3 regions of the Vibrio sp. 1288 genome follow, and region 1 is predicted to be linked to each of the others. Evidence: riboswitches for the same ligand, from Rfam matches in the RefSeq annotation. Region 1 holds a riboswitch; each other region holds the start of a gene.
The links. A riboswitch is a leader RNA that binds a small molecule or an ion and turns the genes downstream of it on or off. The one in region 1 is predicted to bind thiamine pyrophosphate.

Region 1 (4,158 bases):
TCTTTCGCGTACTCTCGTACCTCTTGCGAAATCTTCATCGAGCAGAACTTTGGTCCGCACATCGAACAGAAGTGAGCAACTTTGCCGGACTCTTGAGGTAAGGTTTCGTCATGGAAAGCGCGCGCGGTATCTGGGTCGAGTGACAAGTTGAATTGATCTTCCCAGCGGAACTCGAAGCGAGCTTTAGAAAGCGCATTATCACGAACTTGAGCACCTGGGTGCCCTTTCGCTAAATCAGCGGCGTGCGCAGCAAGCTTATAAGTGATCATGCCTACTTTCACATCTTCTTTGTTTGGTAAGCCAAGATGCTCTTTAGGAGTGACGTAGCAAAGCATCGCACAGCCATACCAACCAATCATGGCAGCGCCGATGCCTGAAGTAATATGGTCGTAACCAGGAGCGACGTCTGTCGTCAGTGGGCCAAGCGTGTAGAATGGTGCTTCATGGCAGTGCTCCAACTGCTCTTCCATGTTCTCTTTGATCATATGCATTGGAACATGGCCAGGACCTTCGATAATTACTTGTACGTCGTATCCCCACGCAATCTTGGTTAACTCACCAAGGGTACGAAGCTCTGCAAATTGCGCTTCGTCGTTAGCATCGGCCACCGAGCCAGGACGCAGACCATCACCGAGAGAAAGTGCCACATCATACTTAGCACAGATTTCACAGATCTCTCGGAAGTGGGTATATAAGAAGCTTTCTTGGTGATGCGCTAAACACCATTTCGCGATGATAGAACCACCACGAGAGACGATACCAGTAACGCGTTTTGCAGTCATTGGCACATAACGAAGTAGTAAACCGGCATGGATAGTAAAGTAGTCAACGCCCTGCTCTGCTTGCTCAATCAGGGTATCGCGCATCACTTCCCAGTTAAGGTTTTCAGCAACACCATTCACTTTCTCAAGCGCTTGGTACATTGGCACGGTACCGATCGGAACCGGACTGTTACGTAGAATCCACTCGCGAGTTTCGTGGATGTTACGTCCAGTAGAAAGATCCATTACGGTATCTCCACCCCAACGCGTTGCCCATACTAACTTTTCTACTTCTTCCTCAATCGAAGAAGTGACCGATGAGTTACCGATGTTGGCGTTCACTTTGACCAAAAAGTTACGTCCAATGATCATTGGTTCGGATTCTGGGTGGTTAATATTTGAAGGGATAATAGCGCGACCTTCGGCGACTTCTTTACGCACGAATTCGGCGGTAATATCTTTTGGTAGGTTCGCTCCGAAGCTTTGACCCGGATGCTGTTGATTCAGCACTTCATCGCGATACTTGGCACGCCCCATGTTTTCACGCAGCGCGATATATTCCATTTCTGGGGTAATAATACCTTTGCGAGCATAGTGCAATTGAGTCACACAATGGCCATCTTTGGCACGTCGAATACGTGGTAGATTACCGTAACGAAGATCGTCTAGTGTTTCGTCTTCTAAGCGTTCTTTGGTGTACACCGAGCTTACTTCATCAAGTAGCTCAGTATCGGCGCGCTCTTCAATCCACCCTTCTCTCAGCTTAGGTAAGCCGTTATAGAGGTCTATGGTGTGCTCTGGATCTGTGTATACACCCGACGTATCGTAAACGCGTACTGGCTCATTAGGTTCGAAAATAGGCGCTTCTTTTGTGCCTCCAATAAGGCTATCAGCGAGTGATATTTCACGCATTGGCACACGAATATCTGGACGTGAGCCTTCTACGTAGACTTTGCTTGAATTGGGGTACGGTTGTACCGAGAGTGTATCAATGAACTGTTTTGCTTCCAGTCTCGCTTGTTTGCGACTCGACATAGCATTTTTCCTTGCTTTGTTATACTAGATAAAAAGTAATTGGATAAAAATGCTTGGCGGATAGATGCGACAAGAGGAGTCAAATTAAGGCTAGTTAAAGCTTACGATATTTGCCTGTAACAACATTCGACTTTTGATAGATCAACCAGAAAGAGCTCCGGTGTGAATATCTTCTCTTGTTCCCTTCGCAGATTCTAATCTGATCAGGTTCAACGGATCCCGAATTAACGGTCTCAGCCTTATGGCACTCCGACAAGTGATGTCAGTATATAAAAACGGCTTGGTGAAACCAAGCCGACCTGTTCAATTTTTAACTACTTTGCTAGCTGCGCATCAATAATTGAAAGCCTATCCACGCAGCTGAAATACTTAACACTACATTCAACAATACGTTCAACCCCATCTTAAAGAAAGCGCCCTGCTGCATAAGCAACACATTATCCATCGAGAAGGTGGAAAACGTCGTTAGTGCCCCTAAAAAACCCAAGCCAATCACTTGTCGCCAAGGTTCCGTTGCCAAAAGTTCATTATCGAAAGCTGCTATCAATAAGCCCATCATAAATGAGCCAACAACGTTAACGGTTAACGTACCATATGGAAAACCACGCCCCAATAAAATGACACAAAGTTCAGAAATTAAGTAACGAGAACATGCACCAAATGCACCACCCAATGCAATAAAACCCAAAACGGATAGTTGTCCCATAATTCCCCCAGAAAAGTTAATGGCGACATTGTAATCAAATTTACGGCAATAGTGATTATACAATCTTAGAATTCAGCAAAGTATAGCGCTTAAAACTTATCAAGATTTTAAAAGTTACAGGAGTCACTTTACTTCAATGTAACCCATCAAACCCGTCTTCATGTGTTCAATTACATGACAATGGTACATCCAACGTCCAGGGTTATCTGCAACAAATGCCGCTTTCGCACTGCCGTTTTTTCCAAGCAAGACCGTATCGGTATGAAACGGTTCGTCGAGTTTTTTTCCATCTAACTCAAGAACCGTAAATGTGTGTCCATGAAGGTGAATAGGATGATGATATTGGGTGACGTTCTTTAGGTTGAAGATATAGGTTTTTCCCATCTCCAATGTTGAAAGGGGCGCTGGAATATTATCTTTGCTCATTCCCTCCCAAGCCCGTTTGTTCATCAGCCAGAATTTAGGTATCGCTTTGCCCGATTTATCAGCAGGAGTGATCGCGCCCTCCCACTCAAACACATAATCGATTTGCTCTGCATTTTTCAAATCGAGAGCTGGCACAGGGTTGAGAGGTAATAAAGGCAGTTTCTGGTTGTTCGGCAGGTCAGACTCAACAACGTCAAACTCGCACAAAGGGAATGGGAAGCGTCCTTTCATTTGACGCACATAAACACGTTCTCCAACCTTCGGAGCAATCAATCCGATATCTAACCTCATTCCTGGACCAATTTTGTGCTGAGTGAGCTTATAAGGCGTTTTAACAGGATTACCATCTATAGCAATAACCCAAGCCTCTGCCCCTTCTATAGCGATCGGGTAAGTAATGGTGTTATCGACATTAGCAATTCTTAATCGCGTGGTAGCATTCTGCTTCAGCGTATAAACAGGTTCATGCACACCATTGACGCTACTCCACTCTCCGGGAGTCCCCATACGAGCGCTCAAGCGCGGTACCATAAGGTTCTTCCACTGACCTTGTTTGTCTAAATGCCAATGCTTTAGAACTATTTCCTGTTCTTCATCAAATAGAACAGGCTCAGCCTCTTCAACGATAATTAGCCCAACTAAGCCCATACCAAGTTGCTTAACGCTATTCATGTGGGGGTGATACCAAAACGTGCCTGCATCTGGCGGTGTAAATTCATAAACGAATGTTTCACCCGGCATGATAGGCGGATGGCTTAAGAAAGGTACACCATCCATTTCAATAGGGATTCTCAGACCATGCCAGTGAATTGTAGTTGGCTCTGAAAGCTTGTTGGTGAATCGGATAATAACTTTCTCACCTTGGCGACAGCGAATCGTAGGTGCTGGAATCGAACCATTAAACGCGAGTACGTCTGTGTTAAACCCTGGGACCAATTCTGCAGTAGAAGGCTCTGCAGTGATATCGTATATATTTTGCCCCTTATTAGTACTCCGAGATAGAGAACATGCGGGTAGAACGGTAAGTGCGGAGATTGCTAAGGATGATTGAAGAAAGCGGCGACGAGATATATCCATACATAGTTACTCATTAATCCAGAACGGTTGAGTGTAACTAAATATAAATAGTGATTCCCCTTTATTATTAAAATTTCGGGCCACTGATCATTACAGCTAACAGTAGTTTCGTTCGTTCAGTAGATTAAATGCTGCCAAAGTACAGCAGAAAGC
Region 2 (4,158 bases), on a different contig from region 1:
AATCGCGCCGCGTAAGGTAAATTAAAGAACACATGGGCGAGTAAAATACCGTTCAAACCGTAAATAGAGAATGGCAGTTTAGTATCGAAACTTTGCAACCACTGCGCCAACAAACCACTGTTGCCATAAATCGCTAACAACCCAAAAACACCAACCAAAACCGGTAAAACCAGTGTCGATGCAAACAGCTTAAGCAGTAATGATTTACCAATAAATTGGCGACGCGAAAGTGCGTGCGCTACTGGAATGGCAAAGCCAACACTGAGCAATGTGGAAAGAAACGCTTGGTAGAAACTGAACTTGGTGACATGTTGATAGTACGGGTCGCCCCATACCACAGACACATCAAGTGAAGGGGCTTGAACAATCAAAGCACCTAGGGCAGAAATAACAAAGGTCGCGATGATCATCGCGACCCCTAAACCTATTTTTGGAACAGAATTCAAAGGTAAAACCTATCTCATTCAGATGAGGATGGAAACGTCAGCTAAAACGTCAATGCGCTTTGCCATTCGCGAATCCAAGACTTACGCATTTTTGCCACTTCATCAGCACTAAAGCTCAACGACTTGCTTGGAACACTCAAAGTTTCAAAACCATTAGGTAACTCAACGTCAGTGACTGGGTACATCCAGTTACCCGTTGGCATCGCCGATTGGAACTCATCACTTAAAATGAAACTCATAAATTGATCAGCAAGTTCTGAGTTTTTTGCCCCTTTCACTTTGGCGGCTACTTCAACTTGCATGTAGTGGCCTTCAGCAAAATTCGCCGTAGCAAACTTCGAATCGTTTTCCGCAATTAAGTGGTACGCAGGTGAAGTGGTGTAAGAAAGCACTAAATCGGACTCACCATTGAGGAACATAGAATACGCCTCAGACCAACCTTTCGTGACCGTTACGGTTTTGCTCGCTAGCTTCTGCCACGCTTGCGTCACATCGTCGCCATAAATAGATTTCATCCATAGCATTAAGCCTTGGCCCGGCGTTGAAGTCCGCGGATCTTGGTAAATCACTTTCAGATCGTCGCGCGTTTCCACCAGCTCTTTCATGCTTTTCGGCGGATTAGCCAGTTTCTCTTTGTTGTACACAAACGCGAAGTAGCCGTAATCGTACGGTACAAACGTCGTGTCACTCCAACCGTTTGGTAACACTGTATTGGACGTATCCACATTGTGCTCGGCAAGCAGACCGGTTTTCTTCGCTTCTGCCATCAGATTGTTATCCAAACCTAATACGATGTCCGCTTTGCTATTACCGCCTTCAAGACGAAGACGATTCAGAATCGACACACCATCGTCCAACGCTACGAAGTTAACGTCACAGCCACATTTTGCTTCAAAAGCTTGCTCGATTTTAGGACCCGGCCCCCAATCTGCGGCAAAAGAGTCGTAGGTATAGATGGTTAATGTGTTTTCAGCGGCAAACGCTGAAGTAGAGGTGATTGCAGCTAGGGCAATCAGATTTAGAGTGGGTTTCACTGCTCGCTCTCCATGAGTATTTCAGAGAAATAAGTTGAGCGGCACAGGGTTTGAGGCGGCTATTAAGGACTTCCAATATCCAGACTCAATTCCTACGCCAGCATTATCTGGTTCAGGTAATACGGGTCCCTAGTTAAACACTTAGGTCTCAGCGCCCCAATGCATTGATTGACTCAATGCTAAATGGGTTTGCTCCCCGATGAGTTGGATGGATTGTAAAGGTATTTGAGTGGTTACACAATCAGCTCACGAGCGCTGGTCATAACCCCAACGAGGCACCAAACCTTGCTCAATACCTAAGTGGTCAAGAATTCTCGCCACCATAAAATCCACTAAGTCTTCAATACTCTTTGGCTGATGATAGAAGCCTGGAGCTGCTGGCATGATGGTGACGCCCATTTGCGACAGTTTGTGCATGTTCTCCAGATGTAGCGTTGAAAATGGTGTTTCGCGAACCACGAGCAACAACTGCCCGCGCTCTTTCATTACTACATCAGCGGCCCGTTCGATCAAGTTGTCCGACATACCGTGTGCTATGGCTGCAACGCTTCCCGCAGAGCATGGGCAAACCACCATTTGCTTGGGTGCAGCAGAACCAGAGGCAACCGGCGAGAACCAATCGTCTTTACCGCAAACGGTGATGTTATTTCGATTGCAGTTCAGGTGCTCTACCAATGCTTGCTGCGCCGCTTCTGGGCCACTTGGTAGCTTAAGATTATGCTCGGTTGCCATCACAACACGAGCTGCCGAAGAAATCAGAACGTAGACATGATAATCCGCCGCAACCAAGCATTCTAAAAGACGAAGGCCGTAGGGAGCACCAGAAGCACCCGTTAATGCCAACGTGATGGCTTTTTTATGAGAGGGTTGTGTTTTGTTTTGCATATCAATCAGGCTTTTTGTTTTAACTGCTCAAGAAGTTTTCCGTGAATACCACCAAAGCCACCGTTGCTCATGACTAGAATTTGGTCACCTGGTCGCGCACGTTCGACGATCTTGGCTACAAAGTTATCTATATCCGCATCGACAAACGCTGGCTGTGTGCATTGGTCGGCAATGTCTTGCACAGACCACTCGATATTATCTGGCTGGAACAAGAAGACTTCATCTGCACTGTGTAGTGACTCTGCAAGTGTGTTTTTGTGTACGCCACGCTTCATGGTGGCAGAACGCGGCTCTAACACAGCTAGGATGCGTTTTTCACCTACCTTGTTACGCAAACCACCGACAGTAAGTTCAATTGCCGTTGGGTGATGCGCAAAATCATCGTAAACCGTCACACCTTGTTCTTCACCTTTCAGCTCTAAACGGCGCTTGGTATTGATGAAACGCCCTAATGCCTGGCAAGCAAGATCCGGAGTGACTCCAACATGTCGTGCAGCAGCGATTGCCATCAGCGCATTATCCACATTGTGGTCACCCACCAAATTCCATTCGACGGTACCAACCTTCTCGCCTTTCAACGCAACGTCAAATTTTGAGCCATCAAGCACTAATTTGTGCGCTTGCCAGTCACCATTCTCACCAGAGAACTGTTTTTCTGTCCAGCAACCACGCTCTAATACATCCGCCAAAGCTTGGTCTTGCTTCGGAGCTAAGATTAAGCCATTGCCGGGAACCGTTCGCACTAAATGATGGAATTGGCGCTTGATCGCCTCTAGATCATCGAAGATATCAGCATGATCGAACTCAAGGTTATTCATGATTAAAGTGCGAGGATGGTAATGCACAAACTTAGAACGCTTATCGAAAAAAGCACTGTCATATTCGTCCGCTTCAACGACAAAAAACATGCTTTCACCCAAACGAGCAGACACTCCGAAGTTACCGAGTACCCCACCGACTAAGAAACCCGGTTGATAACCACAATCTTCAAGTATCCAGGCAAGCATGCTCGACGTGGTCGTTTTCCCATGTGTACCCGATACCGCCAATACCCACCGATCATGCAGCAAAAACTCGTTGAGCCACTGCGGACCAGAGGTGTAGCGCATGTTAGTGTTGAGCACATGCTCGACACAAGGGTTGCCACGGCTCATCGCATTACCAATCACCACAAGATCTGGTTGAGGGTCGAGTTGAGACGGGTCAAAGCCTTCAATAATTTCAATACCTTGAGACTCAAGCAGTGTGCTCATTGGCGGATAAACGTTGGCATCAGAACCAGTGACTTTATGTCCTAATTGGCGCGCTAGAATCGCTGCGCCGCCCATAAATGTGCCACAGATACCCAAGATATGAATGTGCATAAACTAAACCTTGTAATGCGTTTTTTAATGCTTTCATTATCGCGATTACCGCCTGAAAAGCGAGTGACTTTAGCCTTCTTCTTGCAGTCCCTTTCACAAATATGACAAGGTTGAACACAGACTGTACAACCTCTTGCTTACTGATGAATCCCTCAAACAAGTCTACAAATAAATTGAGATCTCAAACAGTTACTTCATTACCATTAAAAAGATCTGCGACTTAAACTTACATCCAGCGCAATCGTTTAACATCCATAAAGAGATGCTCACTTGCGCACTACCCCCAATGAAATGAAAATGTAAGGATTAACCATGTCAGGACTGCGCACCCTAGGCGAGTTCATTGTCGAAAAACAAGCGGATTTCCCCCACGCTAGCGGTGATCTATCATCCCTTTTAGCCTCCATTCGTTTAGCTGCAAAAATCGTT
Region 3 (4,158 bases), on a different contig from region 1:
GATTTGGCTGTTCACACAACTAATGGTCTGATGTTCATCTTGCTTGGAAAAACGAGCGCTTTGCAGTGCATTAGTTAGCATTAAATCCAAGCTTGGTTGCTCTAGTGATTCAGAATAGCTTGTCGCGACACGAGCATCTTTAATAAGTCGAACACCCAGCACTTGACTTGAGCTTACTTTGTACTCATCCAGCTTTCCTTGGTTCGCTTTCAGAGAAAAGCTGCTGTTGCGGTTTACAATGACGTCCGCTTCTGCACCTTGGCGTTTTGCTTCTGATAGGACGTAATCAACCGCATTGAGAAGTTGTTGTTCTTGGCTCATTAGTTACCGCCTCCTACCAGAATGTTATCGACTTTCAGCGTTGGCTGACCGACTGTTGTTGGCACTGAACCACTTACGGAACCACACATGCCCGGCGCAAGCGCCATGTCTTTGCCGACCATGCTGATTTCTTTTAACACTTTTGGACCCGTGCTGATCAGCGTTGCTGTTTTCAGAGGCTTGGTGATTTTGCCATTTTCAATGAGATAAGCTTCACGAACAGCAAAGTTAAACTCACCCGTACCCGGTTGAACCGAGCCGCCGCCCATCTTCTTCGCATAGATACCACGTTCAATGCCTGCAAGCATGTCATTAAGTGAATGCTCGCCCTCTTCGATAAAGGTGTTACGCATGCGCGAGGTTGGTGCGAACTTGTAGTTTTGACGACGACCAGAACCCGTAGGCTCATAACCTGTCTTCATGCCACCCATTTTATCGACCATGAAGCTGGTTAGCTTACCGTCTTTGATCAGTTGAGTGCGCTGAGTCTTCATACCTTCATCATCAATGTGAATCGAGCCCCATTCGTTGGTCATGGTGCCATCATCGACTGCATTCACTGCGGTGTGAGCAACCATTTCGCCCATCTTGTCGTGGAAGACTGATGCTTTCTTCGCAACTGAAGTGGTTTCTAGCAAGTGACCACATGCTTCATGGAAGATAACGCCGCCAAAGCCGTTACCAATCACCACCGGCATTTCACCCGATGGACAAGCATCCGCGCCAAGTTTTACTAACGCTTGCTGCGCGATAGTTTGACCTAGCTCTTTGGCATCAAGCTGTTCACTGAATTCCCAACCAGCAAGAGCGCCAGGACCTTCCATACCAGAAGACTGCTCATTACCTTTTTGCGCGACAGTGTTACCAGCAACACGAATGTAGTGGCGAGTATCGTCAACGTGTAGACCTTCTGAGTTGAAGATAGACACTTGTTGCTCGCGCTGAAGAACGCTGCCAATAAACTGGCTGATATGTTCACTCTCAGCACGTGCGGCTTGGTCAACTTTCAATAGAAACGCGATTTTTGAATCTAGGTTAGCATCCTTACCTAGCGGCATGCGGCAACCATGTTGGATTGGGTAGCGGTTCAAATTCAAAGAACCCGCTGACGCGATTTGCTCACGCTTGTCTTTTGCAGCAAGCAGCGAGGTTACGCGCTTTAGTTCGGCTTCATCTGTGCTGTTGGTGTAACCGTAAAGCACCTTATGACCGAAAAAAAGACGAATACCGATACCAAAATCGATACCCGAGTTAACCTTATCCACTTCACCAGATGCGATCTGGACAGTGTTGGTTTGGTGATGTTCAACGAATAGTTCAGCGAAATCAGCCCCCAAAAAGAGCGCATGATCGATCACTGACTTCGCTGTTACAGAATTAAGCATGAAGTCTCCTTGCTCGATGATCGTCTTAGCCTTCCTAATTAACTGTGAAAAAGTTCAACAAAGTTAAATTGGCAACACGTTAAATTTTAACAGTTTTTTAACCTTGTTTTGTGCTAATCCTTGCTTAACGAGACCACGATTATTTATTAAATATTCCAGGTTCTGCTCATTCACCAGAGCGTTGCACTAGTAAATTCCACCCAGCAAACCATTTAGGTGCTTACTTTATCACTCACCTCGCATAATTGAATACTCATTATAATTACGCTCAAAAAACGTATCCCTTCCGCAATGGTCCTGCTATCATCCGAACGAAATAGTCGGGGGGCCACACGACAAGTGTTGGCTGAGATCGAAATTCGAGACCCGTTGAACCTGATTCAGTTAGCACTGACGTAGGGAACTATGCACACTTTGCCTTTCGTCGCCCCTCTTAGGTAAGCGATAGCGATCGAAAAATCGATCTATCTGCAACGGTCAAAGTCAGTTCCTATACGTCTTGTAGTAGGAGCGACCATGACGCAGCAATCACAACCTCATTCACATCACACGCCAGCCTTGCCTACCCCTATCGTATTGACCATCGCGGGCTCAGACAGTGGTGGCGGTGCAGGTATTCAAGCCGACATCAAAGCGATGTCCGCAACCGGCAGTTTTGCTTGCTCGGTAATCACGGCGATTACTTCGCAAAATACCCAAGGCGTTTCTGCGATTTTCCCCATTCCTCTCGACCATGTAGAGAGCCAACTTGATGCAGTATTTACCGACCTCAACATCGTTGCAGTCAAAGTGGGCATGCTGGCAGATTCCAACATCATCAAAGTCGTTGCAGACAAAATTAAACAATACCAGCCAAAACACCTCGTGATTGACCCTGTGATGGTGGCCACCAGCGGCGATCTATTACTGGAACAGTCGGCAATCAGCACTTTAAAAGAAGAATTGATTCCGCTCGCAGACATCATTACCCCTAACCTACCCGAAGGCGCAGCATTGACGGGTAAGCCAATGCCTCAATCAGAATCTGAAATGAACGATATGATTACCGACCTTCGTGCGCTTGGCGCCAAAGCTATTCTGCTCAAAGGCGGTCACCTTGAAGAAAATGAAAACAGCAACGATCTACTTATCATGCAAGACAGTGCCGAGTTAATTAGCGCCAAGCGATTTCCAACCAAAAACACTCATGGCACAGGCTGTACACTTTCTTCCGCCATTGCGTCTTATCTTGGCCAAGGCAACAACCTACACAAAGCGGTGCACCTGGGTAAGCAGTACATCAGCCAAGCTATCGCACACGCTGATGAATTGGATGTAGGTAAAGGCCATGGCCCTGTGAACCACTTTTTTGCGGGTCATACTTATGTTCGCTAACGCGATTGGCATTCAGCTTTCCGATGCTAGTCTGCGATACAAAGACAGCCAAACACCAACGCTAGCAGGGTTGAGTATGACTATTCCTGCTAATCAATGGACAGTGTTACTTGGTCGCAGTGGCTGCGGGAAAACCACAATATTGCGTTACTTAGCTGGCCTACTGGATGACCAAGTTGACTGGCATGGCGAACTCATCACAACGGATGGCGCTGCACTGCATGACCGTATCGCTTACATGGCTCAGCAGGATTTATTGCTACCGTGGTTGAATGTGTTAGACAACGTCTGCCTCAGTTCTCGATTTTCTCAAGTGCAAGCACCAGAGCAAAATAGACAACGTGCACTGACTTTACTAAGCCAAGTGGGACTCGCCGATTACGCGGATGCTAAGCCAGCTCAGCTCTCTGGCGGCATGAGACAACGTGTTGCCCTTGCTCGCACTCTGATGCAAGACAAGCCTCTAGTTCTGATGGATGAGCCTTTCTCTGCACTGGACGCGGTTACTCGTCATAAGTTGCAAACCTTGTCTGCCGAATTGCTGAAAGATAAGACGGTTGTTCTGATTACCCACGACCCACAAGAAGCGGTGCGATTAGCTCACCAACTCTATGTGTTGCAAGGCACACCTGCGCAAGCTCAGCACTTGGTCGTTCCAGACTCCAAGCCGCCCCGAGTTCTCGATGGAGAGTGCGCGGCGTTACAACAAGCGATTTTGGATCAACTGGAGAAAGACTATGAGTGATATGACTCAGTACAACTCCGTTTCGGCACGCATTAGTAAAAAAGAACGCGTGACCCATCCGGCTCTGCGCTTGGTCATTAGCACAGCGGTGATCTTGGGATTGTGGCAGTTGGTTGTTGTGGTATTCGACATGCCAAGCTTCATCTTACCTTCACCAATTGAAGTGCTGGATAGATTGGTCACTCGTTACGATGTCTTGCTCAAACATACTTGGGTTACCGCGCAAGAGATTTTACTTGGTTTGGCGCTTGGATTATCAATGGGTTTGCTGTTCGCATTGCAAATGCTGATGTTCGAACCGCTGAAGCGTTGGTTACTGCCCATTCTGATTGC

Region 2: another riboswitch for thiamine pyrophosphate. It lies ahead of thiB (thiamine ABC transporter substrate binding subunit); the one in region 1 lies ahead of thiC (phosphomethylpyrimidine synthase ThiC).
Region 3: another riboswitch for thiamine pyrophosphate. It lies ahead of thiD (bifunctional hydroxymethylpyrimidine kinase/phosphomethylpyrimidine kinase); the one in region 1 lies ahead of thiC (phosphomethylpyrimidine synthase ThiC).

The regions. Positions count from the first base shown of each region.
Region 1 covers NZ_JAWPOX010000042.1:303-4,460, reverse strand. The annotation lists gene thiC (phosphomethylpyrimidine synthase ThiC) at 1-1,796, opposite strand, end outside; TPP riboswitch at 1,960-2,058, opposite strand; gene crcB (fluoride efflux transporter CrcB) at 2,119-2,502, opposite strand; gene R8O11_RS21675 (multicopper oxidase family protein) at 2,626-4,005, opposite strand.
Region 2 covers NZ_JAWPOX010000001.1:244,673-248,830, forward strand. The annotation lists gene thiP (thiamine/thiamine pyrophosphate ABC transporter permease ThiP) at 1-446, opposite strand, end outside; gene thiB (thiamine ABC transporter substrate binding subunit) at 488-1,480, opposite strand; TPP riboswitch at 1,553-1,689, opposite strand; gene R8O11_RS01045 (flavin prenyltransferase UbiX) at 1,727-2,365, opposite strand; gene mpl (UDP-N-acetylmuramate:L-alanyl-gamma-D-glutamyl-meso-diaminopimelate ligase) at 2,371-3,729, opposite strand; gene fbp (class 1 fructose-bisphosphatase) at 4,042-4,158, shown strand, end outside.
Region 3 covers NZ_JAWPOX010000003.1:267,717-271,874, reverse strand. The annotation lists gene R8O11_RS04180 (TldD/PmbA family protein) at 1-321, opposite strand, end outside; gene R8O11_RS04175 (TldD/PmbA family protein) at 321-1,706, opposite strand; TPP riboswitch at 2,018-2,125, shown strand; gene thiD (bifunctional hydroxymethylpyrimidine kinase/phosphomethylpyrimidine kinase) at 2,223-3,080, shown strand; gene R8O11_RS04165 (ABC transporter ATP-binding protein) at 3,070-3,825, shown strand; gene R8O11_RS04160 (ABC transporter permease) at 3,818-4,158, shown strand, end outside.